3 regions of the Pseudarthrobacter sp. AG30 genome follow, and region 2 is predicted to be linked to each of the others. Evidence: riboswitches for the same ligand, from Rfam matches in the RefSeq annotation. Region 2 holds a riboswitch; each other region holds the start of a gene.

Region 1 (4,517 bases), on a different contig from region 2:
TCAGGTAATCGGATACGCGGAGGCCGGATCCCCACCCCGGTGGCGGGAGCCGGGATGCACGCAGAATGGCGGGAGTTAAACGGGAAAAGACCCCCGCCTCAAGGGCAGGGGTCCTTCCGGGCACATCTTATGCGGCGCCGCGTGCGGCGGGCGGCAGTGGTTACCGAACGTGGATGAAGACCGGTCCGGAGCCAACGTTGGCGCTGAACACAACGGTGTCGTTGCCGTTGAAGCCGCCGTGGACGGCCATCCCGTTTCCGGCGTAGACGGCGATGTGGGCCATTCCTCCGCCACCGTCGGCGTAGTAGATGAGGTCGCCGGGCTGGGCCTGGGATGCGGACACCCTGTCACCCAATGACAGGTAACCGGCGGGCCAGTCGTGGAAGTGGATGCCGACGGCAGCCAGTGCGTTGGTCACCAGCATGGTGCAGTCCTGGTGTACGCCAAGCTGGGCGTAGGCAGCGGACAGGATGGCAGCACCCTTTCCGCTGGCGGAAACCTGGGCGGCGGGGGCAGCCGTGGCATCGGCAGTTGCAACCTTGGCAGTCACCTTGGGAGCGGCAACGGCCTGGGCAACGGGAGCGGGAGCGGCTTCCTGCACCGCAACCTCGGGCTCGGGAGCCGGTGCCGGAGTGGTGGTAACGGCCGGCTTTTCGAAGCTGATGGCAATGGTGGAGGCCGCTGAGATCGGAGCGTCGACGGCGGATTCAACTTCCATGGCGGATGCCGGAGCCGAGTCGCGCTTGACGTTGGTGTCGGCTGCGTTGGCTGCGATGCCGCTGGTCAGGACCAGGCCGGAAGCTGCAGCGATTACTGCAGCCTGGCGGCCCATGCCGCCGGCGTTGTCGCTGACAGCCTTGGCAACGATCGCGATCGAGTTGGTTTTGGTGACCTCGGCGCGGTGCCGTGCGGTAGCACGAGTCGTCATCAGTTCTCTCTTTCGTTTTCCTCTGGACCGCGGTGGCCTGTCCGAGGGGGTTGGATGCGCCGGCATCTTGGGGGTACGCCGGCGCGTCCCGAACGGGGATGTTGGTTTCTAGCGAAAAAGCTTTGGGCAAAGAAATAGCCCTTGGAGCGTGGAGCCCAAGAACTACTTGTTCAGGTGGTAGTACGTGGAAGTACCGGTGGCTGCGGGAGAGTGGAGCATGGTTCCCTGCGACGGGTTGAGCGCGCTGATCATCATGCCGTTGCCGACGTAGATGCCGACGTGTGCGCCGCCGTTCTGGACCACGAGGTCGCCCGGCTGGGGGGTGGAGGTGGGGGTCATGATGCTCCACGCGTTCGTGCGGGGAATGCTGATTCCAGCCTGCGCGTAGACCCACTGAACGAAGCCGGAGCAGTCCCAGCCGTTGGGGGTGGTGCCGCCCCAGACGTAGGGGTGGCCGATGCCGGTGTAGGCGATCGCGGCGATACCCGAGGTGGCTGCGGACGAAACGGCTTCCACTGCCTGTCCGGCCTTGGACGCCTCCTGGCCGGCAGTGGTGGCGGTGCGGTCCGCGGACGCGGTGGACTGGGTGCGCACGGTTTCCACCTTCGGGGCGGCGGTGGTCTTGACCGCCGGACGCTCGAAGGAAACGGTGGCCGTGGGGGCCGCGGTGACAGCAAGGGCGGTCTGTGCGGAACCGGACTCCGTGGAGGCCGAGATGCCGGCAGTGGTGTCCGCGGCGTTGGCCGGCAGGCCCATGCTCAGGATGAGGCCTGAAGCCGCTGCCACAACGGCAGCCTGGCGGCCCACGGTCCCGGCATTGGCGCTTACGGCCTTGGACATGGCGTCCAAGGGGTTGGCGCGAACCGTTTGCGCACGGTGGCGCGCAGAATTATGGCGTGAAGACACGAAGGTAGCCTCTCCCAATCCCTGCGAGGTGAGCTGTCGGATTCGGATGGGAGTCACCCGGCCACTTCGCTTCCTGGGAAGCTCATGACTTAACCCCAAGGCCTTCCAGAACGCAGAAGGCCAAAATTGGTTCCCCCGCCCCTGCCAGACGATGAAATGCGAACGGACCTTGAGCGGTGGCAGAGTTAGGCAATCCACTCAAGAGCGTCAACTTCGGAAAAGTTGACGCGAGTTAGACGGTACAGCAGTTTTGCTTCAATGTCACATTCAGGTCACGGCGGGTCACGGCGATCTGGGAGTGCGCAATCAAACGGTTACAGCCAGCCCATCGGATCGACCACTTCGCCGTTGACCTGGACTTCGAAGTGCAGGTGGCAGCCGGTGGACGCCCCGGTGGTCCCGCTCAACGCCACGACTTCGCCGCGGGAGACCGTTTGGCCCACCTTGACGTTGAAGGACGAGAGGTGGTTGTACGTGGTCTCCAGGCCGTTGCCATGGTCGATCACCACCCGGTTTCCACCGCCGAACTGGTGCCAGCCGGCGAAGGTCACGGTTCCTGTTGCGGCTGCCAGGACGGACGTCCCGCACTGTGCCACGAAGTCCTGTCCGCGGTGGAAATCTCCGGTGCCGCCGGTGATTGGGCTGACCCGGTAGCCGAAGGGCGACGCGGTCACGAGGGATGCCAGCGGCGCGGCCAGGGTCCCGGCGGAAGCCGCACGCGTTACCGATCCGGCCGACTGGGCGCTCAGCAGTTGCTTCAGCTTCCCGTCGGGGTCCGCCTGCGTCACGACGGCTGAGCGGCTGAAGTCGATCTGGGCGCCTACATCCGCGGAAATCTGGGGCTGGGGGCTGACTGCGGAGGCGGCCTGGGGCGCGATTCCGGCCGCATCCGTCGCCATAACGGGGCTGGTGGCGGGCATGGTCACCGTGAGCACCAGGCCGGTGGCGGCGAGGGCGATGCCGGCCTTTTGGCCGATGCCGCTGGCCGCGGCAAAGTCGGTGATTTGCCGGAACGGACCCCGGCGGCGGCGTGCATCCCGTTGCGGGTCGCGGGGGCGCTCCGCGGCGGCTACTTCGACAACCCGGGGTGCCTCAGGGGGGCCCGCCGCGCGACGGCGGCCCCGGGAGGTCTGCATGGTCAAGAAGGGTTCCTCTCTGGAATAGCCTGCGGAGTTAGCTGTCGGATTCGGGTCAGAGAGATCAAAGACCCGGTCCGTCATGGGCAAACTTCTACACAGGGGTATTCCCGGAAGAATCCTTCACTGGAGAGGCTTGCTGCTGACGGACTTCACCCCAAGGCAGTCCCCCGCTGCCGGTTGTGGTTCCCCCGCCTCTGCCAGTAACGACTCGTACACCTGGCCCGCTGGCAGAGCTCGGCTCCGGATCAGGTAACGCTTAAGTATCAACGCTGGGTTCCACTATAGGGGCTTAAGACCCTAGGTAACAATTCCGTTATCTTTGCGTGGAATCCCCCGGGTGGGGTACGGAAACGCGGCGTCAGGCCTGGTTCACGGCGACGAAAACGTGAGCCGCCACCTCGGGAGGCAGCTCCAGCGCGCCCTCGATTCCCGCCACCCGTACCGAAATGTAGTCACCGACGCGTTCCAGGGAGACAGACGCGCCGGGCCGGATACCGCCCTCGTCGAGCTGGGTCAGCAGTTCCGGCTCCACCTGGATCGGTTCCGCCAGCCGGCTGATGGTCACTGCCGATTCAGGCCCGTAGGCCTTCATTGCCTCCACCAGGCTGATGGCGCCGTCGCCGAACCCGGGTCCGGGCTGTCCGCCCAGGGCGGCAAGGCCGGGGATGGGGTTTCCGTAGGGCGACTCCGTGGGGTGGTCCAGCATTTCGTAGATGCGCCGCTCCACCCGTTCGCTCATAACGTGTTCCCAGCGGCAGGCTTCGTCATGGACATAGGCCCAGTCCAATCCGATCACGTCGGCCAGCAGGCGCTCGGCCAGCCGGTGCTTCCGCATGACCTCAGTGGCACGCTTGCGGCCGGTGTCGGTCAGTTCCAGGTGCCTGTCACCGGAGACGACGACCAGGCCATCGCGCTCCATCCGGCCGATGGTCTGGGAAACGGTAGGCCCCGAGTGGCGCAGGCGTTCGGCGATACGGGCCCGGAGGGCAACGATGTTCTCTTCCTCAAGCTCCAGGATGGTCCTGAGGTACATCTCCGTAGTGTCGATCAGATCCGTCATCCAGCTCAGCTCCTCGAGCGCAGTACCTTGCGTTGTCCCACCGTATCGCCTCTTCCCGCGACGTAGTCCGGGGAAGAGTTTAGCCTATTTTGATTTAGTCCGAATAGGGCCTGCCGCCTGCGGCGTCTCATTGGCTGGACATTGGCGCCGCCCGCTCCCGCCACCCTGCGCGCTTCAGGCAGAATTGGGGAAGGTTTGCACTGCAGCCATGGCCGGCTCCCGGCCACCCACCACCCGGACCACAGCTTTCGTCCCCGCCGAATGGAGCACCTGTGAGCGACACCAGCATCACGATTCCCGCCAACCTCCTGCCCCAGGACGGGCGGTTCGGGGCCGGCCCCTCAAAGGTCCGGCCGGAACAGATCGATGCCCTGTCCGCTGCGTCGAAGACTATCCTCGGCACATCCCACCGGCAGGCTCCGGTCAAGAACCTGGTGGGCTCCGTACGCGAAGGACTCAGCCAGTTCTTCCGTGCTCCCGAGGG
Region 2 (4,517 bases):
GAGCGGCGGTGAGTTGCCGGAACTTCAGGTCCCGGCGCATGATCGCTTCCGGAACGGCGCCGCAGGCCGTGGCCAGGACGGAGACGCCGAGAACCTGCACCAGGGGAGCCACGCCGTCGAGCCCGATGAGGTCTTCCACAGCATCGGCCGCGAGCACGGCGGCCAGGGCCAGTACGGTTCCCAGCGCCACCGAGAGCAGGAGCGCTGAACGGGCAATCACCTTCGTTTTGGGCAGATACACCAGTGCCTGGCCCACCCCGGCATCGGCGATGGTCTCGGCGTATGCCATGAGGACCAGCGCCAGGGCTACGAGGCCATACTCTTCAGGAGAGAGGAGCCGGGCCAGCACCACGGTGGTGACCAGCACAATGATCCGCCCGGAGGCAAAGGCCAGCCCCTGCCACAAGGCTCCCCGGACTCCCCTGCGTTCCAGCTCGCCGGGCGCGTAGGTCACAGTTGCCTTGACGTGCCGGATAAGTCCCCGGCAGGGGATGACGCGGCCACGGCCGCCCGCACTTCGACCAAGTACTCCGCGGCCACCGTGTCCCAGGACCGGACGGCGCCGGCGGCCTGGTCCAGTAGGCCGCCGGGGGTTACGTGCGGCGGCCGGGGTGCCCTGAGATGTTCTACGACCTTGCGGACCATCGCGTCCTGGCCGGCCTCGACGGTGAGCAGCGGGTGCGGCGGAAGTTCACGTGCCGCCACCGGGGAGGCCACTACAGGCAGCCCGGCGGCAAGGGCCTCAAGCACGGAGTTTCGGATGCCTACGCCGTGTTCGTCGGGGAAGACGGCGACGTCGGCCCCGTTGAAGACATCCGGGAGTGAGGGCACGTTGGCCAGGATTTCGATGTGTGGACCGGCCAGCGCCTGGACTGCCGCTGTGGGTTGCCGCCCGGCGATGACGAACCGTGCCTCCGGGACCTCCCGCCACACGAGGGGAGCGATACGGGTGGCCAGGACCGTGGCGCTGTCCACGTTGGGGGCGTAGTTGAGGCTGCCCGCGAAGCAGACTACCGGCGCCTTCCGGTCCGGACGCGGCCCCGCGGCCACGCTGGTTCCGTTGGGGATGCTTTTCACGGACCGGCCGAGCTTCGCGGACCAGGCTGCAGCGTCCTGTGCCCCGACGGTCAGCAGCCGCGCCCTGGCGGGCAGCGACCGTTCCGCCCGTTCGGCGAGGTGCTCGCGCAGCCGGTAGGCCGGCCGGAGGGAGCGGGCAATATCCGTGTCCATGGCGGCCCGGATGGACCAAGGGTCCACCGTTTGCAGCACCACGGGACCGGCCACATGATGCGAAAGGAAGAGGGCGTGCGGGCCATGGATGAGGGTGGCCTCACTGCTGCCGGACAGGGTGGCTGCCGCTGCCCGCGCTGACGGGGTGGATCGCCGGTGCTTTCCCAGGCCGGCGAGGCCGCCGAAGGAGCGGACAAATGCGGCGGGGTCGTCCCGCGGGGCTAGTTCGTGGACGGTTTCGCAGCGGGCCCGGAGCTCCGCCGGAACCGGGACAGGGCCGGAAAACGTCAGCAGCGTGACGGCAACATCCGCGGGAAGGTGAAGGATCACTTCGTACGGGATCATGGAGCTTCCATCACCGAGTTGCGGGTCCCGGTTTGGCACGCTTTCCGTCACGTACAGGAGCTTCATTGCAAGAGTGTACTGGATCACACTCGGGTGGCAGGGTTGCTCTGGGCAACTTTGTGGGGAACCGCAGGAAGCCAAAAAGGGCGACGGCGGGAAGTCCCGCCGTCGCCCTTTCCAAGGGGGCGCGTGGCCGGCTACTGCCAGGCGCGGACGTAGTCCACCAGGAGTTGGGACTGCGGGCCGTACACCGGGTTCGTCGATGAAGCGCCGACGTTCAGCACGATGTACTGCGGGGCGTTTCCGTCGTCCGTGGGGTAGGACTTGACCTTCACGCCGTCGAAGTAGACGTCCGACGAGTTGGCCATCCGGTGCAAGCCGAAGGTGTGGTATTCGTTGGCCCAGTTGCCGCCGACGCCACCCTGGTTGTGTGACCCGGAGCCGGAGTGGTAATTCACGGTCATCTTGCCCTGGAGGACCTCCGCGATGTCGTTCTCGCCGGTGGCCGGCCAGGACTGCCCGGTGGTCCAGAACGCGGGCCAGTTATAGAGACCGTTGGCGTTGCCGGGGAACTTGATGCGGGCCTCGACATACCCGGTGGTGAACTGGTACCCGGTGCCCGCTCCACCCTTCGGGTTCGTGGAGACCAAGGACCCGGAAGACGAGGAGGCAAGGCTGAGGGCCAGGTTGCCGTTGGCCACGGAGACGTTGGCTGGGCTGGTGGCCACCTTGTTCATGGTTCCGCAGTTGGGGGAGAACCAGCAGTTGGACCATTTACCGCTGTCCAGGCCTGAACCGTTGAAATCGTCAGCGAAGGTCATGGTCCAGTTTCCGGGGACCCCTGCGGGCATGGGCGTCCCGCTGTTTGCCAGCGGTGCCGAGGCTGGTGCCACGGCGATGGGGGGCTGCGGTGCAGGAGCCGCAACGGCCGGTGCCGGGGCGGGTGCCGCGGGAGCCGGCGCCTGGGACGGAGCCTGCTCTGGTGCGGGCGCGGGTGCGGCTGCCGGTGCCGGGGCGGGCGCCGGAGCGGACTGGACTGCGGCCGACGGGGTGGGCTGGACCTGTACCTCGCTGCCGGCCCCGGCGGCGCTGGCCACCCGGGATACGTCGGCAGCTTCATTGCCGTTGGCGACGCCGAGGCCAAGGGAGGCTGCGCCGAGGACGGCTGCTGCCAGGCCGGCGGCCAAGGGCAGGCGGCGGGAATCTCTGGATGTCAAGAACTGACGGAGCCCGGCCGATGGGGTCTCATTCTGATGACGGCGGGCGCGTTTGGCGCTCAATTTGCGGGATGCGGGCATGGGGAATTTACCTCTCAACGCCGGCGGGGTTAGCTGTCGGGTTCGAATGCTGCCATTCGGCCGCGGATCGCGGCTTCACCCCGAGGGCAGGCGGGAGCCATGCCCGTGACACTTGGGTCCCCCGCCTCTGCCTTGGAACCTGAGGGATCGCGGAAGCGGCAGAGTTGGGCGTCTTCCGGGATTGGGGCCGGCTGGGGCGGCCCACCCGAAGACCGTACACGAAAATCCCTGCGGAATCACAATTGGGTAACGGAAGCGGCGCGGTGGGCGTGGCGTCCCGCGGTGCACCCGCATAGACGTCTAATGCCGAACGGCACGCTCCTGCGTTTTCCACATACGTGTCCGGTCAGGCTGCTCCTGCCACATCACGCGGCTAGCCTTGAGTCAAGCGCGAATCGCCTATCAGGTCCAGATGCACTAGGATATTGAAGTCTGTGCTGCGTCCTGCCTCCGTACTGGTGGCAAGGCACTGCGCGGAATCGCAAATGAACCTCCTGTTACGGAAATGCCGTAACCGCTTAGCCCAAAGGAGGTGGGTTCACATATGCGTCCTTACGAATTGATGGTAATCATCGACCCCGAGGTCGAAGAGCGTACCGTTGAGCCGTCGCTTCAGAAGTTCCTGAACGTCATCACCAACGATGGTGGAACCATCGAAAAGGTTGACATCTGGGGCCGTCGCCGTCTGGCTTACGAGATCAAGAAGAAGTCCGAAGGTATCTACGCCGTGGTGAATTTCACCGCCAAGCCGGAAACCGCCAAGGAACTTGACCGCCAGCTGTCTCTTAACGAGACCATCATGCGCACCAAGATCACCCGCCCCGAAGAGCAGAAGGTTGTTGCTGAGTAATCAGCACCAAAATTCATTCTTTACCCCGCAGGAACGCACTCTTCACCCAGGATCGAACAAGGAGGCAGTAGATGGCAGGCGAGACCACCATTACGGTCATCGGTAACCTCACCAATGACCCGGAATTGCGGTTCACACCGTCCGGTTCCGCAGTAGCGAACTTCACCATCGCTTCCACCCCCCGCACCTTTGATCGACAGTCCAACGAGTGGAAGGACGGGGAGACCCTGTTCCTCCGCGCCGCGGTCTGGCGTGAAGCTGCCGAGAACGTCGCCGAATCCCTGACCAAGGGCATGCGCGTGATCGTCACCGGCCGCTTGAAGAGCCGTTCCTACGAAACAAAAGAAGGCGAAAAGCGCACCGTCATCGAGCTTGAGGTCGACGAAATCGGCCCCAGCCTGCGCTACGCCAACGCCAAGGTCAACCGCACCCAGCGCTCCGGCGGACAGGGTGGGGGCGGCTTCGGCGGCGGCAACGGCGGCGGTGGCTTCGGAGGCGGCAACCCTGGTGGAAACCAGGGCGGCAACTCCGGTGGAGGCTGGGGCGGCGGCAACCAGCAGGCTGCACAGGACGATCCCTGGGCCACGCCCGGCGTGTCCAATGCAGGCGGCTGGGGCAACGGCCCCGATTCCGAACCTCCCTTCTAAAACCCAAACAACGGCCCGATGCCGGGAATGCCCGGGAGCCGCAAGGCACCCAAGGTTTTGCCGCCGTCGGACCACCACCATCCCGTGGATCAATATCCACGGGCTCCCTAGAATAGGAGCTCCACGATGGCTAAGGCTGAACTCCGT
Region 3 (4,517 bases), on a different contig from region 2:
CCTGGGCCAGGTCGCGGAGGCCATCGAGCTGTCGCGCCGGACGCTGGCCACGATCAAGACCAACCTGTTCTGGGCGTTCTTCTACAACGCCGTCGGCATCCCGGTCGCCGCGCTGGGGCTGCTGAATCCGATGATCGCCGGCGCTGCGATGGCCGCCAGCTCGGTCCTGGTGGTCAGCAACTCGCTGCGGCTGCGCCGCTTCGGCAGCCGCACAAAATGACTCTTCTATGGGTTCTGTCAAGCCATGGTGGTTTGGAGTTGGCGGAAGATGGAGCGGCAGACGTAGCGTTTGAGGTTCCGGCGGATCTCACGGTTTGATTTGCCTGTTGCCCGGCTGCGGGCGACGTAGTCCTTGGTTGCGGTGTCGAAGCTCATTCGGGTGCGGACGATGACGTCGAAGGCGCGGTTGAGTTGGCGGTCGCCGGAGCGGTTGAGCCGGTGTCTGGTGGTGTGACCGGAGGACGCAGGGCGTGGCGCAACGCCGCCTAGGGCGGCAAAGGCCGCCTCTGAACGGATCCGGCCGTGATGGGAGTAGGCGCAAATGATGATCGCCCCTGTTACGGGACCGACTCCGGGTGTGGTTTGGAGTCCTGGAGCCAGTTCTTCGGTGAGCTGGGCCAAGGCCTTGTGATTTGCGGCGAGCTGGATCGTGAGGTCTTTGACGGCCGATGCCAGGCGTGTGGCTTCGGCACGTGCAATTCGAAGCATGGGGTCCACGACGTTGGAGCTGCGCCAGGCTGCGATGGTGCTGATCTGAGCATCACGCAGGGATGACCGGGCGTCGATTCCGAGGTCGGTGCCGCGGAGTAGGGCTGTGAGGGCGTTGCGGTTGGCTGTCGGTTGGTGATCCAGCAGGGACCGGGAGGCCAACAGGATCCTGATCGCTGCCCGGGTTCCGGCCGCGCGTGGTTCCATGACTTGCTCGCGGGGACGTCCAAGGACGGAGCGGGCAGCGGCTTCGGCGTCGATGGGATCGGACTTGCCGGTCAGGGCCCGTGACGAGCGTGCCGGTGGCCTGACTTCGCCCACGTCGATGCCGACCGCCAGCAGTGCTTGAGTGAGTTGGGCGCCATAGGAGGATGTGCCTTCGACCGCTGCGAGTACTCGTTCCCCGCCGGTGCGGCGCCGGATCCAGGTGATAGCTCAGTCCATTCCCGCGGAGGTGGCTGGGAACACCGCGGTGTCGACCACGGCACCGATTGCGCAGTGAACGGCTGTGAATGTGTGGGTGCGGGCGTGGGTGTCGACTCCGACGACGAACTCGAATTCCTCTGCGATGATCGCCATAGTGTGCTCTCCTCTTCTCATTAACCCGGTTAGGTGACAGGAGCCTGCCTGGGTCGCTTGGAGATGCATCTGTAACGGGTCACACCCAACTGGTGGACAGTCTTCTGATCAGGTCATCCGCGCGGGCAGGCCGTGCCCGGAGAATGGTGCGGACAAGTCATTTTCAAGACACCGCCTGAGCGGGTCGGATATACCCTGAGTCACACGCCGTCCTCCGGGACCAGCCTGCCAGCCAACCTCGGGCCGGCACCTGACCATTACAGTGATTCCCGCTATGCCACGGGATGCTGAAGGCCGGCGATTCACTGCCCCCAAGGCAGTGAATCGCCGGCCTTCAGTGGTTTATTTGCCAGCGCGGACGAAGGTGACGGCGCCCTTGGAAGTCATCCACGTCAGCGGGTGCACGGCCGTTTCGTTCTTGCCGTTCAGGCCCGAACTGAGGACCTGACCGTTGCCGACGTAGATCCCGACGTGGCCGGGCTGCATGACCATGTCACCGGGCTGAGGATCGGTCACCACCGTGCCGTAGTTCATGAACTGCATCGGGCCAAGGTCTCCCACCGGGATCCCTGCGGCGTTAAGGGCGTTTTCCACCAGCCGCGTGCAGTCCTGGATCATGCCGATCTGGGCGTAGGCGGAGGAAACCATAATAGCGTTGATGCCCCCGGCTGCCGGTGCCGCGACCGGGGCTGCAGCGGCCGGAGCGACGGTAATCTGCGCCTTCGGTTTCGCGGCCGGGGCAGGTGCCGTCGACGCTTTGGGGGTCTCCGCCACGACCGGCTTGGGTGCCTCCACCACCGGGGCAGGGGTGGTCTCTACCGCGGGACGTTCGTAAGAGATCTGGACCGTGGAGTCCGCGGTGAGCGGCGCCTGGACCTGGCCCGCAACTTCCAACGTCGAGGCCGGCTCCGCATCACGCTGGGGTGGGGCCTCGGCTGCCTGCGCGGCAATACCGCTGGTCAGGACAAGGCCGGAAGCAGCCGCAATAACAGCTGCCTGGCGGCCTGCGACACCGGCGTTGCCGGCAACAGATTTGGACAGGACCCCAAGGGCACTGGTCTGGACAGGGACCGCACGATGGCGGCCATGACTTTTGCGCATGGGCATGAAAAGGCCTCTCCCACTGCCTGCGAGGTTAGCTGTCGGATTCGGATGGGAGACACCCGGCCGGCCGGTACACGCATGGCACCAGGCGCGACTTCACCCCAAGACCTGCCCGAAGCAGGTCGCTGTTGGTTTCCCCGTCTCTGCCGGACGAAAGTTGCGAACGGATCCCGGGCAGCGGCAGAGTTAGGCAAGTCTGCTCGAGAGTGCCGCATTCGGAGAAACCGGCACGACTTAGACCGTACTTCACTCCGGCATCAGTTGTCACATTTGAATAACAGGAGACGTAGATCACAGCTATATCTACTTCTGCCCAATACCCCCTCCCGGTATAGTTTCTGTTGTTGTCAGTGAAGTGGTATGTCCCGGCCGGCGCCCAGCGTCTGGCTTTCACAGCCGTTCAATCCCAGCGCCCATTGGTCCTTCGTCAAGGAATGGAAACTGACATGTGTGAAACTGAAATCCGTACCCAGCTGCCGCTTGCCGCGGCGTCGGGGTGCAGCTGCTGCTCGGCTGAAGCCGCCCTTGCCCCCACCGCAGCCAACGGTACCGGTACCGTTGAATTCGCTGTGGACGGCTTGACCTGCGGGCATTGCGTGCAGACGGTCGAGAAGGCAGTCTCTGCCCTTGATGGGGTGGAATCTGCCTCCGTTGACCTCGTCCCTGGCGGCCGCTCCCGCCTGCGGGTGCGAGGTATGGCTGACGCGGCAGCGATGCGGGAGGCTGTGACGGCCGCGGGGTACACCTTGGCCAGCAGGTAACATCCGCATTTCTCCGGCGCCCATCCTCCGGGGCCTTGCGCTTCCCAGGAGAGGTCCCACGGCCAGCGTATACAGCCCGCTGGCCCGCGGGCGAGGGCGGCCTTAGCGCCTGAAACCAGGCGTCACAGATAATCCGGAGCACTCCGCTGCCGTGAGGGACGGTGAAACGGAATGCCGCCCGGGCGCGTTGACCAGTAGGAGACCTGCAGGAACACCCTGCCGGTTACCCTTGTATTGAAAGAACCTGTACCGAAAAGGAGGAAGTGTCGTGACCGCAGTACACCGTCGTCGTCTCACCGCCTTCTTCCTGCGGGCCGGGTTCCTGACTGCGGCACTGGCCATCATTTTTGGCATTTTCGGCATGCATGTGATGATCGGCGCCCACGACATGCCCTCAGGCCCCGCCATGTCAATGTCAGGCTTGAGGGGGACGATGCAGCTGCAAACCACGCCGGCCAGCCATACCCAGGCTATCGGGATGTCAGCAGGCGTGGCTTCCAGTGATCCGGCGGCCACGGGTTCCTCCTCCTCCTCCTCTTCCTGTGCCCCTGCAGGGCCGTGCACCAAGATGTCAGCCGGTGGAGGGGCCTGTGTCCTGGCCCCGGGAACCACGACTCTCTCCGCCCCCTTGCCTGGGCCAGCGCCCTATGAGCTGCCCGATTTTGGTGCAGCCGCCGTGCTCGGCAGCACGTATGCCTACTCACCGGCCAGCGCCTCCCCCGGTGATCTCTGTATCAGCCGGACGTAAATCACTCCTCTGCGCCGTGCCTTTCACCGGCGCATACTCCAGCCATCGGCCCGCATGAAACAAGCCGGACCCCGCACGGTCCGCTGCATGCCAGCCCACGGGCGCACTTGCGCCGCTGATACTTTGAGGACCCTGATTTTGATGAAAAAAACTTTGACACTTTCTGCTGCCGCCATCGCCGCGGCCATCGCCCTGGCCGGCTGCTCGACCGGGTCGGGATCTGGCGGCTCTGAGAGCGGCGGCATGTCCGGGATGAACCACGGAAGCTCCGGGATGTCATCCACCGCCGCCCCCGCAAGCTCAGCGGCGGCTGCGGCTGCCTTCAATGATGCGGACACGATGTTCGCGCAGATGATGATCCCGCACCACACCCAGGCCGTGGCCATGAGCGACATGATGCTCAAGAAGCAGGGTATCCCTGCCGCCGTAACTGACCTGGCCGCCAAGGTCAAGGCAGCCCAGGGCCCGGAAATCGACAAGATGACCGGGTGGCTTCAAAGCTGGGGCCAGCCCACAGCCATGCCCACCGGTACGGCTTCAGCGCACAGCATGGAGGGGATGATGGGCGCCGATGACACGGCCAAGCTCGAAGCCGCCCAGGGCGCCGAGGCCGCCAA

What was found. Region 2 has a riboswitch for cyclic di-AMP ahead of DC347_RS06415 (family 16 glycosylhydrolase). Riboswitches for the same ligand answer to the same signal wherever they lie in the genome.
Region 1: it holds a riboswitch for cyclic di-AMP, as region 2 does, so the genes downstream of both, DC347_RS17615 (M23 family metallopeptidase) here and DC347_RS06415 (family 16 glycosylhydrolase) in region 2, are expected to answer to the same signal.
Region 3: it holds a riboswitch for cyclic di-AMP, as region 2 does, so the genes downstream of both, DC347_RS13210 (NlpC/P60 family protein) here and DC347_RS06415 (family 16 glycosylhydrolase) in region 2, are expected to answer to the same signal.

Annotation. Positions count from the first base shown of each region.
Region 1 is NZ_QEHL01000020.1:114,345-118,861, forward strand. Features, by position in the region: gene DC347_RS17605 (NlpC/P60 family protein) at 161-928, opposite strand; gene DC347_RS17610 (C40 family peptidase) at 1,091-1,768, opposite strand; cyclic di-AMP (ydaO/yuaA leader) riboswitch at 1,839-2,012, opposite strand; gene DC347_RS17615 (M23 family metallopeptidase) at 2,149-2,970, opposite strand; cyclic di-AMP (ydaO/yuaA leader) riboswitch at 2,981-3,223, opposite strand; gene DC347_RS17620 (metal-dependent transcriptional regulator) at 3,332-4,033, opposite strand; gene serC (phosphoserine transaminase) at 4,306-4,517, shown strand, end outside.
Region 2 is NZ_QEHL01000005.1:59,251-63,767, reverse strand. Features, by position in the region: gene DC347_RS06425 (lipopolysaccharide biosynthesis protein) at 1-454, opposite strand, end outside; gene DC347_RS06420 (glycosyltransferase) at 451-1,641, opposite strand; gene DC347_RS06415 (family 16 glycosylhydrolase) at 1,773-2,792, opposite strand; cyclic di-AMP (ydaO/yuaA leader) riboswitch at 2,878-3,054, opposite strand; gene rpsF (30S ribosomal protein S6) at 3,418-3,723, shown strand; gene DC347_RS06405 (single-stranded DNA-binding protein) at 3,795-4,370, shown strand; gene rpsR (30S ribosomal protein S18) at 4,497-4,517, shown strand, end outside.
Region 3 is NZ_QEHL01000014.1:34,691-39,207, forward strand. Features, by position in the region: gene DC347_RS13200 (cation-translocating P-type ATPase) at 1-220, shown strand, start outside; partial or broken gene DC347_RS13205 (IS110 family transposase) at 238-1,287, opposite strand; gene DC347_RS13210 (NlpC/P60 family protein) at 1,630-2,394, opposite strand; cyclic di-AMP (ydaO/yuaA leader) riboswitch at 2,398-2,594, opposite strand; gene DC347_RS13215 (heavy-metal-associated domain-containing protein) at 2,838-3,152, shown strand; gene DC347_RS13220 (hypothetical protein) at 3,421-3,900, shown strand; gene DC347_RS13225 (DUF305 domain-containing protein) at 4,042-4,517, shown strand, end outside.